3 regions of the Pseudoalteromonas sp. L1 genome follow, and region 3 is predicted to be linked to each of the others. Evidence: predicted binding sites of a transcription regulator. Region 3 holds the regulator's gene; each other region holds the start of a gene.

Region 1 (6,414 bases), on a different contig from region 3:
TGCGTATGTTGAGGCATCTGCAACCGATGCCGCAGGCAATACTACAACCATATCTAGCATTGACTACAGTAACGACCCCAGTTTAGATGCGTTTAATGTAACTAATTATAATCCAGGTGTTTTAGGACTTCTTCTCCCATCAGCTTCCGGGGAGGCAGAACCAGGCACAGAAGTTTATGTTATTGGTTCTAATTTACTTGGGCTTAATTTACTAAATATTGTTGATTTATCTTTACTTAATTCAGCACCCACTGTAACCGCAGATAGTAATGGTGATTGGTTTATTAGCTTGTCAGTATTAGACTTAGGTAATGAATATTACTTTGCAATTGTTGACCCTGTAACAGGTGACTTCATTGTTAAAAATACTGAAAATGATTTAGTGGGCACTGGGGTACTCGATACTGAGCCAGATGGGGGACTTATTGGTTTAGGCAGTGAACCTTTGTTAGCTGATTTTGATGAGAGTGAAGAGCAAGTGGCACAAGGAACTGAGCCTCAACCACTTGGCGAAAGTATTGATTTGAGTTTGGTTATGACTGACACAAGTACAGATTCTACAATTGCTGAGGGGGCGACACCACTTGAACTGAGTATTGATGATGTACTCACCGATAGTGAGCAAACAGATGTACTTGCTCTTGATACTGAGAGCGAAAGTCAAAGTTTGGCATTTAATGGTGAGCCCGAAGTGACATCAGATGCAGCAAATGATATTCAAAATGACTCTGAGGAGTTAATTAAGAAACTCATCGAAGGAGGTAATAACTCTATCGATATTTAGAACGAGTTACTAAATACAAATAAAGCGCGATGAATCGCGCTTTATTTTTGACCCTAGCCAGCTGATTTTAGTAGATATAGCGTTAGGTTTTGCATAGGATACTAACGAGCAAATCTTATCTTGTAGTCGCGACTTAACGTCGCGTTATTTATAAGTAATAACTTGGGTTAATAATCAGGTTTACAGAGCTATCTTTTCGGCAAATAGCAAAGTGGTTTCTCAGAGGGGCTATCAATTTGTGGGATTGTTGTAATAAAGGAGAGATAACCTAAACGCATTACGCTTTAAGGTTATGTACAATTTTATTCTCGCCCTGAATAACACTGCCACCTTGGTCATAGGTCATAGACGATGGTGCACCAATTAAAATATCTTTTAATTGTTTTACACTTAGTTGGGCTTGATGTGCGGCATGTGCATTGACATCGTTTTTCTTTTTACAATTTGTAAGAAGCTCATTCACCTGCGTGATAAGTGAAGAAACGTCTTCATCTTGAGCATCATTTTTACTCACAAGCACCTGAACTTCTTTATCAAGCGTTTGAATTTTTTGTAATAAGGAGATTTTTTGTTGGGCAATCTCTTTTAAACCTTCACCTCGTTTTGAGGCAATGGCTGTTAGCTCATCATCTAAAAGCGCAGCAATAGACTCTAAACAAGAGACTTGCTGTGTTAATTTGCTGGCAATTAAATGATTATGATCAGCCATAGACGTCAAACTCGAATGCTGCGATGTTCTTTGCTAGTTTATCAGTATCAATTTGATACTTTCCTTCGCTGATTGCTTTTTTCAACTCAGCGACTTTTGCACTGTCAAAACCAGATGACTGCTCAGCCTTTTCTTGCAAAGATTTTAATTGCTTTGCTTGCGGTGTTAAACTCACTGAATCTGCACTGGCTTTAGGCGCAGCTGATTTAGCCGTTTGCGTGTTAAGGTTATCTTTTTGTAAATCAAGCTGTTTTTGCTTGGTATTCGTCAACACAGATGTTTGCTGACTATTATTATTGACGTTGCTTACCATTATTTTGACCTATACATTACCCAACATATGCCTTTGTATCGGCAGGCACACAAGATACTTTAACATAAATATTAAAAATTAAATATTCACCTGTACAGACTCGACACCATCCACGCGTGCATTTAATACTTTACCTGATTTTTTGTTTTTTACACGTACTAATTCATCAAGCGTACCATCTTCTAAAGCAACACCTGTTGTTTTGATTCTAAGCCCACGTATCGCTGCAATGATGGTTACATTATCCCCTTTGCACACCATACAAATATGGCTCATGACAATCGGAAGACCACTGCGGATATTACGTTTGCTCCGACTTCCTATTAGCACTGACTCATCTTGAATATATTGCGTACGAACAAATTGTTTAGGCTTCATCTCAAGGCGTAAATGTTCAGCTTTAATGACCTCTCCACGAGTTAAATTGGTTGTTACTACCACCACAGGCTCAAGTTCAATAATTCTGACATGTACATATTGCGTCCAACTATTTAAGTCTTCGCATTTAAGTTGTACGGTTACCTGCCGATTAAAAGGAGGTTCAGTCGGAACGGTTTTACTCAGCGGTAACTGGCAAGGCCTATCTGGAATTCGGCTATCAAGAGGCAGCGCGCTGACTTGTGGTGTTGAATCCAGATCAGTAATTTGTTCGCTGATAAAATCGATAGCGATTTGTTGAAGTTGCTGGTGATTATAGACTTCAGCTTGAAGTTGCGTACTAAGCAACAGGCTAGCAAGAAAATAAAAAACACTGTATCTTCGGCTTTTTTTTAACAAACTCATCATGTTTCGACTATGCTTATGGTTGAAAACAAGGTATAAATATTTTGCGTCAAAAAACAGACGCTTTGTAACCTTATGTAGCTTTAACACAAAGAAAGCAATTATTGTTCCGACTCTGGTTGTTTATCTTTAGGAGATTGAAATGGCAGGCATTTTAGACTCAGTTAACCAGCGTACTCAGTTGGTTGGGCAAAACCGCCTTGAATTACTATTATTCAAACTCAGAGGGCGTCAACGCTTTGGTATTAACGTGTTTAAAGTAAGAGAGGTTTTACAATGCCCACCGCTTACAAACATGCCAAAATCAAACGCCTATATCCGTGGTGTGGCCCATATTCGAGGTCAAACTATCTCAGTTATCGATTTATCTATGGCTGTTGGTGGCCCTGCAATCGAGAATTTAAAGGATAGTTTTATTATCATTGCGGAATACAATCGCTCAGTTCAAGGCTTTTTAGTCGGTGGTGTTGAACGTATTGTAAATATGAACTGGGAAAAAATTATGCCTCCGCCATCGGGCGCTGGCCGTTATTCGTATTTGACAGCCGTCACCGAAATAGAGAACGAGCTGGTAGAGATCCTTGATGTTGAAAAGATTCTTAACGAGATCTGCCCTGTTAATACTGAGGTCAGTGCTGAGGTCGTGGGCGAGGGCGAAATTCAAAAAGACTTAGGTGAACGCATCGTCTTTATTGCTGATGATTCTGCGGTAGCAAGAAATCAAGTTAAGCGTGCACTTGAGCCACTAGGTGTGCAAACTGAGCTTGCTAAAAATGGTAAAGAAGCATTGCTGAGGCTACGTGAAATTGCTGAACTTGATTGTCAAAACAATATTACCGAACGCGTTGGTTTACTGATATCTGATGTTGAAATGCCAGAAATGGATGGCTATACCCTAACAGCAGAAATAAAAGCCGATCCAAAATTATCGCCGCTACATGTAATTTTACATACATCACTGAGTGGTGTATTTAATCAAGCAATGATTGAAAAAGTGGGTGCGGATGATTTTATTGCAAAGTTTAACCCTGATGAATTAGCGACAGCTGTTAAAAAATGGGTTCACTGTGATTAATAATTTATAGGTGGTATTACTTTGGAAAATAAGCACTTACAACAAAGCGAATACGATCAATTTCGCTCTTTTTTAGAGCAACAATGTGGGATTGTGTTAGGTGATAACAAACTTTATTTAGTTAAAAGTCGCCTCGCACCATTGATGGCTCGCTTTAGTGTGGAATCGTTATCACAATTAGTGAGCAAAACGCTAAGTCCTCATGAGAGGCAGTTACGTGCCGCAGTTGTTGATGCGATGACGACAAACGAAACGCTTTGGTTCCGTGACCAATACCCCTTTGAGTTACTTAAAACTAAATTGTTTCCTGAATTTAAAGACTTGCATAGACCAGTGAAAATCTGGTCTGCGGCAAGTTCTTCTGGTCAGGAACCATACTCGATAGCCATGTCGGTTGCCGAGTTTCAATCTAAGCAGCCAGGTGTTTTAAAAATGGGTGCGCAGATTATTGGTACTGATATTTCAAATACCATGCTTGATATGTGTAAGAATGCTGAGTACGACTCACTTGCACTCGCTCGAGGCTTGTCTATGGAAAGGCGGCAAAAGTTCTTTAAGGATAGTGGCAATGGTATGGCACAGGTGGTTGATCCAATAAGAAAAATGGTCAGTTTTAGGCATCTCAACTTATTAGATTCTTATGCCTTGATGGGCAAGTTTGATATCATTTTTTGCCGCAATGTACTGATTTACTTTTCACCAGAGGTTAAGGCAAAAATTATTGCGCAATTTGCTCAGGCACTTAACCCTAAAGGCTATTTATTTTTAGGCGCATCTGAGTCAATGGCGGGCTTAAGTGATAGCTTTGATATGGTACGTTGTAATCCAGGTATCATCTACCAGAAGAAATAATTCCCTTCTAGCAACCTAACTATTAGGTTGCTATATCTTATTTATTTTCAATTAGTTATAACCTTATTGATAGGCTCTTTATTTTTGGCTTGTCTTTTGCATTGTCCAATGCAGAGTCAAATTTTTGGAGATGGTTATGGCTATCAGTTTTGATAAAGCATTCGGTGTTCACCCCCATGCAATGTTGATCCGTTCACAACGTGCTGAGTTATTAGCGACTAATATCGCTAATGCTGATACGCCGGGCTACAAGGCAAAAGATGTGGATTTTGCATCTGCATTAAAAGCGGCAAAAAGCAACCAACAAAGCGGCAACACTATGGTACGTACAAACGAGAAACACCTTGCGGGTGGTAGTCGTTTTGTTGGTAACTCAGAAATGTTTCGCACGCCAAATCAAGCAGATACAGGTGATGGTAACTCTGTTGATATACAAGTGGAACGAAACTTGTATGTACAAAACTCATTAGAGTATCAGGCAAGCCTGCAATTTATGAGTAGTAAAATTAAAGGCCTTAAAAAAGCCCTCGGTAGTCAAGGAGCTTAATCATGAGTTTATATAATGTTTTTGATATTTCAGGTACGGGTATGAGTGCACAAAATGTGCGTTTAAATACCACGGCGAGTAATATCTCAAATGCAAATACGATTAGCTCTAGTCAAAATGAGACTTACCGAGCGCGCCACCCTGTGTTTGCCGCTGAGCTTACAAAAGCGTCAGCATCACAAAGCAATCCTCAGGGTTCTTCTGTTGGCGTTAAAGTACTGGGTATTGTAGAGAGCGACAAGCCTCTGCAAATTGAATATAACCCGAATCATCCAAGTGCAGATGAAAACGGTTATATCTACAAACCAAATGTTAACGTCGTAGAAGAAATGGCTAATATGATTTCTGCCTCTCGCTCTTATCAAACAAATGTGCAAGTTGCTGATGCAGCAAAGCAAATGTTAAGTAAAACACTGTTGCTTGGGCAGCGGTAACCGAGGATAAGTTATGAGTAACGACATCAGCAGTGCGTCATCCACGTATTTAGATAACTTACGTTGGCAAGACAATCAAACGAAAACAGAAGAGAAAGATGACACTTTAACACAAGAAGATTTCTTCTCGTTGTTAACTCAACAGTTATCGTTTCAAGACCCGAGTAAGCCCGCTGACAATGATCAAATGATTGCTCAGATGACAAACTTTACTATGGCAGAAGGTATTTCAAATCTTAATAGTAAATTTGAATCCCTTACGGCTTCAATGACATCTAACTCGGCGCTACAAGCATCTACTTTAGTAGGTAAGCAAGCGTTGCTTGAGTCAGATATGTTGGATTTAAACGAAACGGGTGTATCTAAAGGCTCTGTTGTTGCAGAAAATCCGGTAGATGAGTTAACGCTGCGTATTGAAGATGAATCAGGGCAACTAGTTAGAACCATTGAGCTAGGGGCGCAATCTGCTGGTGCAATTCGTTTTGAATGGGATGGCGAAAATGAAGATGGCGAACGTTTGCCACCTGGCGAGTACAAAATCAAAGCCGAGGGTAACGTTAATGGTGACTACACCAGCTTACCGATTGCGACTTTCAAGAATATTGAGAGTGTGAACATTAATGGTTCGAACGGCATCATTATAAATACAAAAGAAGGCGCGGTTAGGCTAACTGATGTAGCAGAAATCGCTTAATTATACAGATTAATTAGTTAGCCAAGTGCTACAGATTGACACTTTAGAGGTGACTTATGAGCTTCAATATTGCATTAACCGGACTTGCTGCCGCGCAAAAAGATTTAGATGTAACAGCAAATAATATTGCCAACGTTAATACGACAGGCTTTAAAGAATCACGAGCTGAATTTGCGGATGTATATGCATCTTCAGTGTTTAGCTCTGGTCGAACTAAGAATGG
Region 2 (6,414 bases), on a different contig from region 3:
TATAAAGCGTTTTTCACTTAATGCCACCGCTTGTTTCATTACATCATTGAGTGGACTCAAAATTTTAGATAGAAAATAAGCCCCTGCAATACAAGCCGCCACTGCAACAACTAAAAAGCTAAAGAATAAATGTACAGCACTTTTCCACAGAGCATCTTGCGTATACTGGCTATGGCTTTCAACATACAAAGTACCAAATTGTTGCCAGCCATCACTCACTTGAGCAACACCCGGCGCAACCTCTAACTTATAAAAGTGCCTAAACCAACTCGGTGCGTTTAAAGTAAGCTCCCCCGTATAAAGGCGTTTAATTATTGTTTTACCTTGTGGGTCTTGTAACTCAATTCGGTGGTAATAACCGGTATCAAATGAGGCGGATACTAAAAGCTCTATTTCAACAGGGTCTTTACTCATTTGACTCAACATCAAGGCGAGTGAGTTGGCATTATCTATATTTTTCATTCGCAACTCAGTCGTAAAGTACTCTTTTGCAGAATTAGTACTGATCAACAAACTACTCACAAAACCAATAATGATTAATAGCAAAATAGCAATCCATAGCTCTTGCTTTAAGGTAATGGTTTTATTTCGTTTGAGTCTAAATAGATTAAATACCTTCACCATCGCACTCCTTCTTTGCGTGATTGCTCTAATATATGACGCCACCGTGATAGCCTAGCAGTAGGATCGGCCACACTCTTTGTTGAATTATTGGCCCACAAGCCTTTGCTGTTAAAGCTAAAAACAGGACTAAGATCGGTCCGCTTAGCAGCAGGCAATACCTTTACAATTAAACTATCTAAAATAAGTGGTTGTGCATTCGGGTGTGTAAAGTAGCCAAGTACCATGTGCGCTTGTGTTTTTCGCGTACCAGGTAGTTGAGCTTTTACATAGATAAGCCGTAATTTATCGTCACTCACACCAAGTGCTCTGAGGCTTATATACTTGGCAATCGCGTAATCTTCACAATCACCTAATCCTTTACCAAGCGTTTCAAGAGGGGTCGCCCAATAGTCTTCTTGCTTCCATAATTGAATATCAGTTTGATAACGCAGACTACGGGCAAAAAACTCGTTAACAACAAGTACCTGTTGTTGTTCAGGTAAATTAGAAGCCTGCAGCAACATCCCTTGCCACTGCCTTGCAACTGTGACCCTATTGGCACCGAAACGCTGCTGCATCTGTTGAATAAAAGTGGTAAATTCAATAACTAAGCGATCAGCTATTGCAGAGTGACTTAAGCATAGAATAATGACAACGGTTAACCAGCAGGCATGAGTGCGCCAAGTTTGATTAAAGGCAATCGCATATGCTCTAAACAGCATAGACAATTCCTAAAAGGAGAAAAGCTTGGTTAAAATGATATGTTAATGCCATTATGCTTTTGTTAAAACTAACAGTCTTAAAAGCATAGCACCCAAGCTGCAACTATGAGAATTTAGTACTTAATAATAAGTCACTTTTTTTACTTCACGCGGTTTGATTTCGCCAATATATAAGTCATGTACTCGTTTCATGTCGAGTTGCAACTCTGTGGCGTAAGTGTCGCCCACCGCATACGTTTTAATGACCTGAGCACCTTTGATAACACCCTGCACTTTGCTTTGTAGCTGATCGTTATGTGCAATGCTGTTTTGTACCGTCGTCCCTGCGGAAATCTTTTGCCCATAAACCTGTTCAGCTAACTCACGATATGCTTCAAGTTTTGAGGCTTTAATTGCAAGTAAAGTTCGTTGTGATTTGTTATCACTCGGTTGAGCACTAATGGGTGCATAACCAACGGCTTTTAAAATCGGGTAGTCATCAGGCTCGATATAAGTGTACTCTACGTGTTTATCAAAAATACTACTGCAACCACTTAGTGCAATACAGGCAGCTAGGCCACAAACTAACATTGCTCGCATAACTTGTTTCCGTTAAAAACTCATTTTCTACAAATATGCACGTTTAGTGCCAATCTGGTACATTACTTGCTCGGTACTTGGTATCAATGAACAGTATCGCTAGGTATTTGCATGAAGTGTCTATTAAAAACGAGTTTATACAGCATGGGGCTGGCCTTTACTCTTGTTTTTTCTAACAATAGTTTAGCTCAATGGTTTGAATCTACAGGCCATGCAGTGATTAAAGATGGTGATACAAGTCAAGCCAAATCTGCCGCAATGAAAGATGCGATAACCCAAGCATTAGTGTTTTCAGGGGCGCGTGTTAGCTCTGTACAAACCTTAGTAGACGGAGTTTTGACGCAAGATCAGCTTAAAATTAGTAGCCATGGTGAGATCCAAAAAATTGAGCTTATTAGCGAAGATCGTCATAACGATACCTATGCAATTACACTTCGCTTAGATATTTTTCCAGAAGCTGAAGAATGCCCTGCAAATAAGTATGCTAAATTCATCGCAATAACACAAAGTCAGTTGGCCAACAGAGAGCAAGCGAGAATGGGCCAAATTTTTGACGTCAATAAAGCGATTAGTGAACAGCTTTATACTCGCTTAAGTAATACGCAGATGGCCGCAAAACCGACAGCATATTACAATGTGCCGTTACGCGTGGACCATTTTTTCACCCAACAATATGACTACAGCGATGCATTACTCGAAGAGATAACCAGTCGTAGTAACTCACAATATGTATTACTCAGTCGTATCCGCGATTTATCGGTAAACCGTAAACTCAATAACGATTATGCATTTTGGCAAGATGATAGCTTTAAACGTGCTTATAAAGCCGATTATGTTTTATTTGATGGCACCACTTACGAAAAGCTATGGCAGAAAAGTTACCAAACTGAGGGAATTTGGCCATACAAAAAAACCGATATCATTGATGTGTATAGCGACCGCTTTTGGGAAACCGATTATGGCCAAGCCATCAGTGAGGTAAACCAAACCCTCACCTATGACTTACAAGCGGCTATGGCTTGTTTACCTACGCAAGGCAAAATTTTGCATATTGAAAATGGCAAATTAATAATCAACCTAGGTAAAGCGCATGGTTTACAGCAAGGGGAGTTATTAAATATTGCTCATCACAACTACATGACAGATGCGCAAGGTAATAAACTGCCACATAAGATCACCACCCTTAATCAAGTGAAAATTACCCAACTCTATCAGCAGTCGGCTGTTGCCATGAGTATTGATGAGCAGCCATTACCCAACATTCAAATAAACGATATTGTTGAATTAGCTGCTGGCGAGTAAATGTTGCTGTAACCCTTTATGAGCATTTAGCCAAGCGGCTAATTGCTCTACTCCCGCAATATGTGGGTAGTGCTTACGGGTTGCAATAACAACTTGTCGCTGTTGATTAGGTGTTATTGCCAAATAATTAATTCCCTCTCGCGTCGTGCAAGCAAGTTTGGGAACAAATGTAATACCATCATTCATCGCGACCAAAGCAAGTAAGGTTTCGATACTATTGCCCTTGTATTGGTTTGAAACTTCAACCCCTGCCGAAAAGCAAAATTGCTCAGCTTGTTCTTTAAAGCAATGCCCTTCGTTTAACATAAGTAAGTCACAATCACTAAGCTGAGTAAGTGCGACTTTCTCTTTATTAGCTAATGCATGCTGCTCAGATACAGCCACTAAAAAGTCTTCTTTGTATAATGCTGATACATGGTAATTAGCAAGATCTGGCACATCAGCGACAATTGCAATATCGATTTCTCCGTTATCAAGGGCGATAAGTGTTTGCGCGGTTTGCATTTCAATAAATGAAAAATGAGTGTCGTTAAAGGCTTGTTTCATTGACGTGAGCAAGGTTGGCAATAAGTAAGGTGCAATAGTGGGAATAATACCTACGTTTATTTTGCCTTTAAGGGGATCATGGGAGCTTGCGGCAATTTCCTTTAATACTTGGGTTTGCTCAAGGATTACGTTAATTTGTTCAAGTAACCGTTGACCTTGTACAGTCACTGTCACTTGTTTAGTGGAGCGATCAAAAATAGTTACCCCAAGCTCTTGTTCAAGCTTTTTAACTTGACCACTCAAGGTTGGTTGGCTCACATAACAGGCATCAGCAGCCTTTCGAAAGTGCTTAAACTGAGCCACCGCTTTTGCATATTCCAAATCTTTTAAGTTCATAGTACTCACCAACAATCAATAGCTTTTAACTATCATAGTAATAAAAACAAACGATTGGAACTATTATTTATATAACCCCATAATAACACTCAACTAATCAAGAGGAATTAAAACTATGTTAAACAATATTGAAGGTCAAAAAGTCCCTAACGTTACATTTGCAACACGCATTGATGAGCAATGGCAATCACTGACCAGTGATGATATTTTCAAAGGTAAAACCGTTGTACTGTTTGCATTACCTGGCGCATTTACACCAACTTGTTCATCAACACACTTACCACGCTATAACGAACTTGCGCCGGTATTTAAGCAAAATGGTGTCGATGACATCGTTTGTATTTCGGTTAACGATACTTTTGTTATGAACGCATGGGCACAAAATCAAGAAGCGCAAAATATCACGCTACTACCCGATGGTAACGGCGAATTCACCGATGGCATGGGCATGCTAGTCGATAAAAATGATTTAGGCTTTGGTAAACGTAGCTGGCGTTATTCTATGCTAGTAAAAGACGGCATTATCGAAAAAATGTTTATTGAGCCACAAAAGCCAGGTGACCCATTTGAAGTCTCTGATGCTGATACCATGCTTGAGTACATTAACCCAGCGCAGGTAAAACCAAAACCTGTTAGTCTTTTTACCAAGCCTAACTGCCCATATTGCACAAAGGCAAAAGCATTGTTAGAAAGTAAAGGCTATGTGTATGAGGAAATTATTTTAGGAAGAGACGCTTCACTTACCAGCTTAAAAGCAATCTCTGGCCGCGAAACGGTACCACAAGTATTTATCGGTGGAGAGCACATTGGTGGCTCTGATGATTTAGAGAAACACTTCGCATAAGCAAACTGACACTAAGAGGGCTAATATATAGCTCTCTTGGTGCCCTACAAATAACCTTAAAACGCCTTTAGCACCAAGCATATTCAACATTACTCCCATTTATATTCAATATACCTACATTTTTATTACTTGTTTATTACATAAATTCCAGAATAAATCTAAAATAGCCACCAGCTACATTCACAGCCTTTGTGATGAAATTAAAAATGAACTAAATGGAACATATAAATGAATAAACTAATGCTAGGATTTCTACTTTCCTTAGTGGGGTTTAGCGGTTATGCACAAGCTGAATCAGTCGGTGCCATTGACCTACTTACCCACCCTGTCGGCATCATCTGTGTCGTTATTTTTATCTTTGCCTATGTATTAGTTATTCTTGAAGAAAAAATCCATTTACGTAAATCAAAACCCGTGCTTGTCGCGGCAGGGATTATTTGGACACTCATTGCGTGGCAGTACAGCGCGCAAAATATGTCTGAGTTAAGTACAGATGCATTTCGTCATGCTTTACTCGAATTCTCTGAGTTAATGCTATTTTTATTAGTCGCGATGACTTATATCAATGCACTTGAAGAGCGAAGATTATTCGATAGCCTGCGTAGTTGGCTGGTAGTACGAGGTTTTAGCTATAAACAACTATTTTGGATAAGTGGCGTTTTGGCCTTTTGTATCTCTCCTGTGGCAGATAACTTAACAACCGCTTTGCTTTTATGTGCCGTGGTTATGAAGGTAGCCGCCGACGATAATCGCTTTATTGCTATGTCGTGTATTAATATCGTGATTGCTGCTAATGCTGGCGGTGCGTTTAGTCCCTTCGGCGATATTACCACTTTGATGGTTTGGCAGGCTGATGTCATAGAATTCACCGGATTTTTTGTATTATTTTTACCGGCATTAGTCAGCTATATTATTCCCGCGTTTGTCATGTCTTTTTTCATTAATAATAAACACCCTAAAACAGTGGATGATGAGGTTGAACTTAAGCGCGGTGCTATCCGCATTTTATGCTTATTTTTACTGACTATTTTAACTGCTGTCGTCCTAAAAACAGCCTTTGGCTTGCCGCCTGTTGTAGGTATGATGATGGGCCTTGGTTACTTACAATTTTTTGGCTATTTTCTTCGTGTTACTCTACCAGGCTCCCTTGCCAGAAAGCGTGCCATGGCTGAACGAGAAGGCGACAAAGAACGCCTCAGTCGCTTAGGTAATGTGGTTCCTTTTGATGTATTTAGTCGCGTATCTCGTGCCGAGTGGGATACCTTATTATTCTTCTATGGCATCGTTATCTGTGTAGGCGGTTTAGGCTTTATAGGTTATTTAGCGCTCTTGTCTGATCTACTTTACACAAACTGGTCAGCAACAGGGGCAAATATCATCTTAGGGTTAATGTCTGCTGTTGTTGATAATATTCCTGTCATGTTTGCTGTGCTGCAAATGATGCCAGACATGTCTCATGGGCAATGGCTTTTAATTACCCTC
Region 3 (6,414 bases):
GTAATATTAAAAACAATACTGAGCAAGTAGCTGTGCCAAAAGGTGCACGCCAGCGTCGTTTACACAAGGCTATATTGCGTTATCATGATCCAGCAGGTTGGCCAATGATCCGTGAAGCGCTAAAAAAAATGGGTAAGGCGAACCTAATTGGTAAAGGACCAAATTGCTTGGTGCCTGAAGAGGGCCGCAACGAGAAAGCAGCGAAAGGGAAGGGCGGTAAAGGCCGTGCAGCACTGACACGTCATACTGGTTTTAGCCAGTTTAAAAAGGCCAATACTAAACCTAGAGTGGGTAAAAATAAGCAGCGTGCAAAGTAAATATAAATACGGCCCTTAGAAGGGCCGTTTTTATATTAAATTAGATTAATAACCAGGTTGCGGTGCCTAAAAAGGCAAAAATACCCACAATATCGGTGACGGTGGTCAGCACGACACTGCCTGCAAGAGCAGGGTCAATTTTCATTTTCTTTAAGATTAAAGGAATGCTTGCACCAGCAATACCTGCAGCAACGAGATTCATAAACATCGCGAAGGCTAGCACCGCACCGAGCTTAAAGTCCCACTGCCAGAGCGCGACAACACCGGCGATTAATATCGACCAAATAACACCATTTAGCGCCCCAATCGCGAGCTCTTTGAGTAATAAAAAGCGTTGGTTAGTTTGATTAATATGGCCAACGGCTATACCACGAATAACTAAGGTAAGTGTTTGGCTACCAGCAACTCCTCCCATTGAAGGCACAATTCCATTAAGTACCGCCAGGATTGGTAAGATTGCTAAGGTGTTTTCAAAGAAGCTTGCAACGATGGCAGCTAACAATGCGGTTAATAGGTTAACCCCAAGCCAAATAGAGCGACGCTGCGAGCTTTTCAGAACGGGTGCAAAGGTGTCTTCTTCATCATCAAGACCCGCTAGGCTAAGCATGCTATGCTCTGCATCTTCACGAATGACGTCAACGATGTCATCGATGGTTATACGACCAAGCAAGTGGGCGTTATCATCCACAACAGGCGCGGAAATCCAGTTATGACGCTCGAATAGTTGAGCAACATCACTTTCGTCCATCGAAATGAGAATAGACTCACATTCTTCATCCATTAAGTCGCGAACAATTTTGTCTGGTGGGCTGGTTAAAAGTGTCGTTAATGACAAGGCGCCTAAAAAGCAGTTATGTTTATCAACCACGTACAGATCATCTGTACCTTCAGGTAGCTCACCACGTAGACGTAAATAACGCAGTACAACGTCTAATGTAACATCGGGGCGAATAGTGACAGTATCACTATTCATTAGTGCGCCTGCAGAGCGCTCCTGATAAGAAAGTGCTTGAGTCGCTCTTTCTCTATCTTGCGTATCCATAGCCCCGACAACATCTTGATAGACAGTATCAGGTAAGCTACGAAGTACTTCACCTAAGTCATCATCGTCCATGTCCTCAGTTGCGGCGGCAATATGCTCAGGTTCCATCTGGGCAATAATACCAAGACGTACATCTTCTGACAGCTCTTCAAGTACGTCACCACGTACATCCGGATCAACGAGTTGCCACAACATGCGGCGGATTTTATGAGGAGATGACTCAAGTAACAGTGCTGTATCGCAAGGTGCTGTTTTAGCTAGCATACCGCGCACTTGAACAAATTGACCACTATTAAGTGACTTGGTCACCTGTTTAAGTTGTTGTAGTGGGTAATCTTGTTCAAAGGCTTCTGGCATTGGCGTCCTTACAACTAAAAAAGTTAGCTCTGGCTAAATAAATACAGCATAGTTGCACAATAATAAATTTGCTGAGTTATCGTTTAAAGCAACCATTATATTAAGAATATTTGTTATATAAGATGAACGAATGACTTAAAAGTAAGATATTTAAGAGAAATTTAAATATCTAAGTTAAGTTTAACGTAAATCTTTCGTGCTTAGCAAATGCTATTCTTGCTCATGAAAGCGTTGTGCTATTAATTCACCTATTGCATTAAGTGCAGCAGTTGCATCAGGGCCTTCGCATACAACTCGAACTTCTTTACCTTGACTGCTCTCTAATAACATTAGAGCAAGTACACTGTCACCTTCAGCTTCTTTGTCATCTTGATATAACATAATTTTAGCATCAAATTGCAGTGCAAGTTGTGCAAGTACAGTTGCTGCGCGCGCGTGTAAGCCAAGTTTGTTTTGAATTAAAAACGTATTTTCAGCATACATGTTAAAGCCCTTGTTATAAGTCTTGCTCACGATGGCGAATTTTTACATTCGCATGGCTTTTCGCGAAACTTTCACCAATCGTCTGTGCTAAGTAAACAGAGCGATGCTGTCCACCCGTGCAGCCAATTGCGATAGTTAAATAACTGCGGTTATTGCGTTCAAGGTGTGGTAACCACGTTTGCACAAAGGTTTGAATCTGCCAAGTAAATTTTTGCACTATGCTATGGCTTGCAAGGTAATCTTTAACTGGTTGGTCGAGCCCCGTAAGTGGCTTAAGATCTGGCTCCCAGTGCGGGTTTGGTAAAAAGCGTGCATCAAATACATAGTCAGCTTCTTTCGGGATACCATGCTTAAAGCCAAATGACATAAAGGTAATAATGAGCTTTTTATCTTTTTTACCAAGAATCTTCTCACGAATTGACTCTGCTAGCTGATGTACACTTAAATCCGTTGTGTCGATCATAAAATCAGCGCGGGTAATTAGGACATCAAGCAGTATTTTTTCTTGCTTAATTGCTAAATCGAGCGGTAAAGAATCTAAAGAAAGCGGGTGTAAACGTCTTGTCTCAGAGAAACGTTTAATGAGTGTTTGATCATCACTATCAAGGTAAAATAATGTTGGATTGGCGAAACCTGGCAAGTATTCAAGAATATCATTAAATTCTTGTTGCTCTTTTGGCAGGTTACGCACATCGATACTGACCGCTATTTTGTCGTAATTATCAGAGACACTACGCACTAGCGAAGGTAATAGGTTTACAGGAATATTATCAACGCAATAATAACCAAGGTCCTCAAGGACTCGTAAAGCGACTGATTTACCTGAGCCAGAACGGCCACTGATAATAATTAATTCCATTTATGCCTCTGATGCAATAACTTGAAACAGTTCCTGATCGGTTTTTGCGCTGCGTAACTGTTTACAAAATTCTTTATCTTTTAGTCTATCAGCAATTGTTGATAAGGTCTTTAAATGAAGTTGGCAGTCTCCATCAGGTACGATGAGTGCAACAAAAATATCAACAGGGCGGTTGTCAATTGCATCAAAGTTAATTGGCGATTCGCTCACTATAATAAACGCATGTGGTTTATCAGCACCCGACATACGGCCATGCGGAATAGCAATGCCTCTACCAATTCCTGTACTCCCCAACTTTTCTCGATTGAGTAAAGCATTAAGAATATCTTGCTGCGATAGATGAGGAAGCTGCTCATGAGCGAGTTCGCTGATAAATTCGAGAATTCTTTTTTTGCTATTAAAAAGGACCGCAGCTTTGCTGCAGTCCTGGCTAGTAAGTGAACTAAGTTTCATAATTTAGTGTCGAGCTAATTTCTCTTTGTGTTTAATAACTTGGCGATCAAGCTTATCAATTAGCGAGTCGATGGCCGCGTACATATCTTGATGCTCTGTAGAGGCAAACAGTTCGCCTCCGTTTACATGTAAAGTTGCTTCTGCTTTTTGACTTAATTTTTCTACATCTAGAATGACATGAACATTATTAATATGATCAAAATGCCTTTCTAGTTTCGCAAACTTGGTGTTTACATAGTCTTTTAATGAATCTGTGATTTCTACATGACGACCAGTTAGGTTTAGTTGCATAAGCATTTTCCTTCTATGTAAAACGTCTAAATCAAGCTTTTACGCTGATTAGACGGCGGTATTGCTAGAGACTCTCGGTATTTTGCAATTGTACGTCTAGCTACTTTAATTCCTTGCTCAGCCAATATATCTGCAATCTTACTGTCACTCAATGGCTTCGCTGAGTTTTCTGCGGCAATAAGCTTTTTGATTAAAGCGCGTATTGCCGTTGATGAACACTCGCCACCATTTTCTGTGCTGACGTGGCTTGAGAAGAAATATTTCAACTCAAAAATACCCCTTGGGGTATGCATATATTTTTGCGTTGTTACCCGTGAAATCGTCGATTCATGCATTTCGACCATTTCAGCGACATCATTTAGCACCATCGGCTTCATCGCTTCTGGGCCGTGTTCAAAGAAAGCTTGTTGTTGTTGAACAATACAGTTCGTTACTTTTAATAAAGTATCATTCCGGCTCTCTAAGCTTTTAATAAACCACTTAGCTTCTTGCAGATGAGAGCGAATAAACTGGCTGTCACTGCTTGATTTTACAGAGCGTGACATAGCCGCATACTGGCTGTTTACTCTGATCTTTGGCATACAGTCAGGGTTTAGCTCAACCACCCAACGACCTTTTACTTTTTTTACCGATACATCAGGTATGACGTATTCAGACTCTTCACGTACGATGCTATCTGCAGGCTTAGGGTTCAAGCTATGGATAAGCGTCATCACTTCTTTAAGCTCGTTTTCTTTAAGCTTAGTCTTTTTCATCAAAGTACGATAGTCGCGACTTGCTAATAATTCGATGTGCTCAGATAAAACCATTTTAGTTTCAGCCAAATAAGGTGTATCTGCATCGAATTGACGAAGTTGTATACATAGGCACTCTTGTAAGCTGCGAGCACCAATGCCGACAGGATCAAATAACTGTATTCTTTTTAAGACCGCTTCGACTTCATCAAGTTCTATTTCTTCTTCATCATCATTTTGATTAAAGCTTTCAACAATATCCTCACAACTCACAGTTAAAATACCTGAGTCATCGATAGCTTCGACTATAGCAACAGCAATTGCTTCGTCGGTCGGACTAAATGGAGTCAACTGTAGTTGCCACATCAGGTATTCATGGAGAGTTTCGGTTGACGCACCTTGGTAAATAGACTCATCTTCTGGCATTGGCCCTGACGAGGTTGAAGGGGCTGCACTCATGTACTCATCCCACGTGACATCCATTGCTAGGTCGTCACTGACGGTATCTTTATTGAGTGCATCACTGCTTTCTTGCTCGTATTCACTTGGTGCTTCTTCTGCTGTAGCTGCGACTTGTGAATCATCAGAGTCAGATTTTTGTTCGTTTTTACCGATCGCTTCTTCATTATAATCCGCTTCTTCCACTTCAAGCAGAGGATTACTATCAAGCGCTTCTTGTATTTCTTGCTGGAGATCCAATGTACTAAGCTGCAATAAGCGAATGGCTTGTTGCAGTTGTGGAGTCATTGTAAGTTGCTGGCCCATGCGCAGCTGTAATGATTGCCTCATGTATCCCTAACAATCCTTTTAAATCATTTATTGATACTACTTTGAGTCAATATCAATATGTTGTCATTATTGTAAGTCTAGCAGATGCTCTAGTCGGTGGTGTATTGGTTACAACCTGAATTGCTCGCCTAGATAGACATCGCGTACCGTTTGGTCTGCTAATACGTGCTCAGGCGTGCCTGATGCAATTAGCTCCCCATGAGAAACAATGTAGGCTTTTTCACAAACATCAAGGGTTTCTCGAACATTATGGTCAGTTATTAGTACACCGATACCACGGTTTTTCAAATGCTCTATAATTTTCTTTATATCTAACACTGAAATTGGATCAACACCAGCAAAAGGCTCATCTAGCAGAATAAATTTTGGATCTGCGGCTAATGCTCGCGCGATTTCAACACGGCGACGCTCGCCTCCTGATAGCGCCATACCTTGGCTATCTCGGATGTGCTGAATACTAAATTCATCAAGCAGGTTATTGAGTGTTTCTTCTCGTTGCTGTTTTTTAAGATCTTTGCGTGTTTCAAGAATCGCCATCAGGTTTTGGTAGACTGTCAACTTTCTAAAAATGGATGATTCTTGAGGTAAATAGCCAATACCTAATCGAGCACGATTATGCATGGGTAATAAAGTGATGTCGTTGTCATCAATGCTAATTTTACCTTTGTCGCTTGGCACTAGCCCAACAATCATATAAAAGGTGGTGGTTTTACCTGCACCATTAGGACCTAGTAAGCCGACAATACTGCCTGCTTCGACTTCTAGTCCCACATTTTTGACAACTTGGCGGCCTTTATAGCTCTTTGCTAGCAGCTCTGCTTTTAATGTACTCATGGCTGGCCTTTATCATCTTTTTTATTATCAACAGGCACTAAGATTGTATGCACACGATCCGTTGAGTTTTCGTCTTTTTCAGCACTAATTAGCTGTTGTTCCATGTCATAAGTTATACTTTTTGCGCTGACTTTTTGCCCTGCTTGTGTCACTTGCGCATCGCCAACTAATGTGAGTAAACGCTTTGCTACATCGTAACGAACTTCGTCTGCGCTGGCGCTCATAACCGTGCCATCTTCTTGTTTTTCTTCAAAG

The links. Region 3 encodes sigma-54, which starts transcription at its own class of promoters, with help from an activator protein. Its sites were predicted from a motif close to GTTGGCACGNNNNTNGNNT; they were not measured.
Region 1: flgA (flagellar basal body P-ring formation chaperone FlgA) is a predicted target of sigma-54. The motif match lies at 2,685-2,703, and genes of this name have one in related genera.
Region 2: L3V38_RS01120 (LPP20 family lipoprotein) is a predicted target of sigma-54. The motif match lies at 1,940-1,958, and genes of this name have one in related genera.

The regions. Positions count from the first base shown of each region.
Region 1 covers NZ_JAKKCT010000001.1:265,595-272,008, forward strand. The annotation lists gene L3V38_RS01155 (Ig-like domain-containing protein) at 1-784, shown strand, start outside; gene L3V38_RS01160 (flagellar protein FlgN) at 1,062-1,493, opposite strand; gene flgM (flagellar biosynthesis anti-sigma factor FlgM) at 1,486-1,806, opposite strand; gene flgA (flagellar basal body P-ring formation chaperone FlgA) at 1,885-2,589, opposite strand; gene L3V38_RS01175 (chemotaxis protein) at 2,732-3,664, shown strand; gene L3V38_RS01180 (protein-glutamate O-methyltransferase CheR) at 3,686-4,516, shown strand; gene flgB (flagellar basal body rod protein FlgB) at 4,653-5,063, shown strand; gene flgC (flagellar basal body rod protein FlgC) at 5,066-5,497, shown strand; gene L3V38_RS01195 (flagellar hook assembly protein FlgD) at 5,511-6,191, shown strand; gene flgE (flagellar hook protein FlgE) at 6,248-6,414, shown strand, end outside.
Region 2 covers NZ_JAKKCT010000001.1:241,428-247,841, reverse strand. The annotation lists gene L3V38_RS01130 (LapD/MoxY N-terminal periplasmic domain-containing protein) at 1-624, opposite strand, end outside; gene L3V38_RS01125 (transglutaminase-like cysteine peptidase) at 618-1,325, opposite strand; gene L3V38_RS01120 (LPP20 family lipoprotein) at 1,446-1,904, opposite strand; gene L3V38_RS01115 (flagellar assembly protein FlgT) at 2,049-3,206, shown strand; gene L3V38_RS01110 (LysR substrate-binding domain-containing protein) at 3,189-4,088, opposite strand; gene L3V38_RS01105 (glutathione peroxidase) at 4,204-4,932, shown strand; gene nhaD (sodium:proton antiporter NhaD) at 5,173-6,414, shown strand, end outside.
Region 3 covers NZ_JAKKCT010000005.1:284,025-290,438, reverse strand. The annotation lists gene L3V38_RS16450 (YgiQ family radical SAM protein) at 1-317, shown strand, start outside; gene mgtE (magnesium transporter) at 358-1,716, opposite strand; gene L3V38_RS16440 (HPr family phosphocarrier protein) at 1,927-2,199, opposite strand; gene rapZ (RNase adapter RapZ) at 2,213-3,058, opposite strand; gene ptsN (PTS IIA-like nitrogen regulatory protein PtsN) at 3,059-3,511, opposite strand; gene hpf (ribosome hibernation promoting factor) at 3,515-3,802, opposite strand; gene L3V38_RS16420 (RNA polymerase factor sigma-54) at 3,829-5,325, opposite strand; gene lptB (LPS export ABC transporter ATP-binding protein) at 5,434-6,159, opposite strand; gene lptA (lipopolysaccharide transport periplasmic protein LptA) at 6,156-6,414, opposite strand, start outside.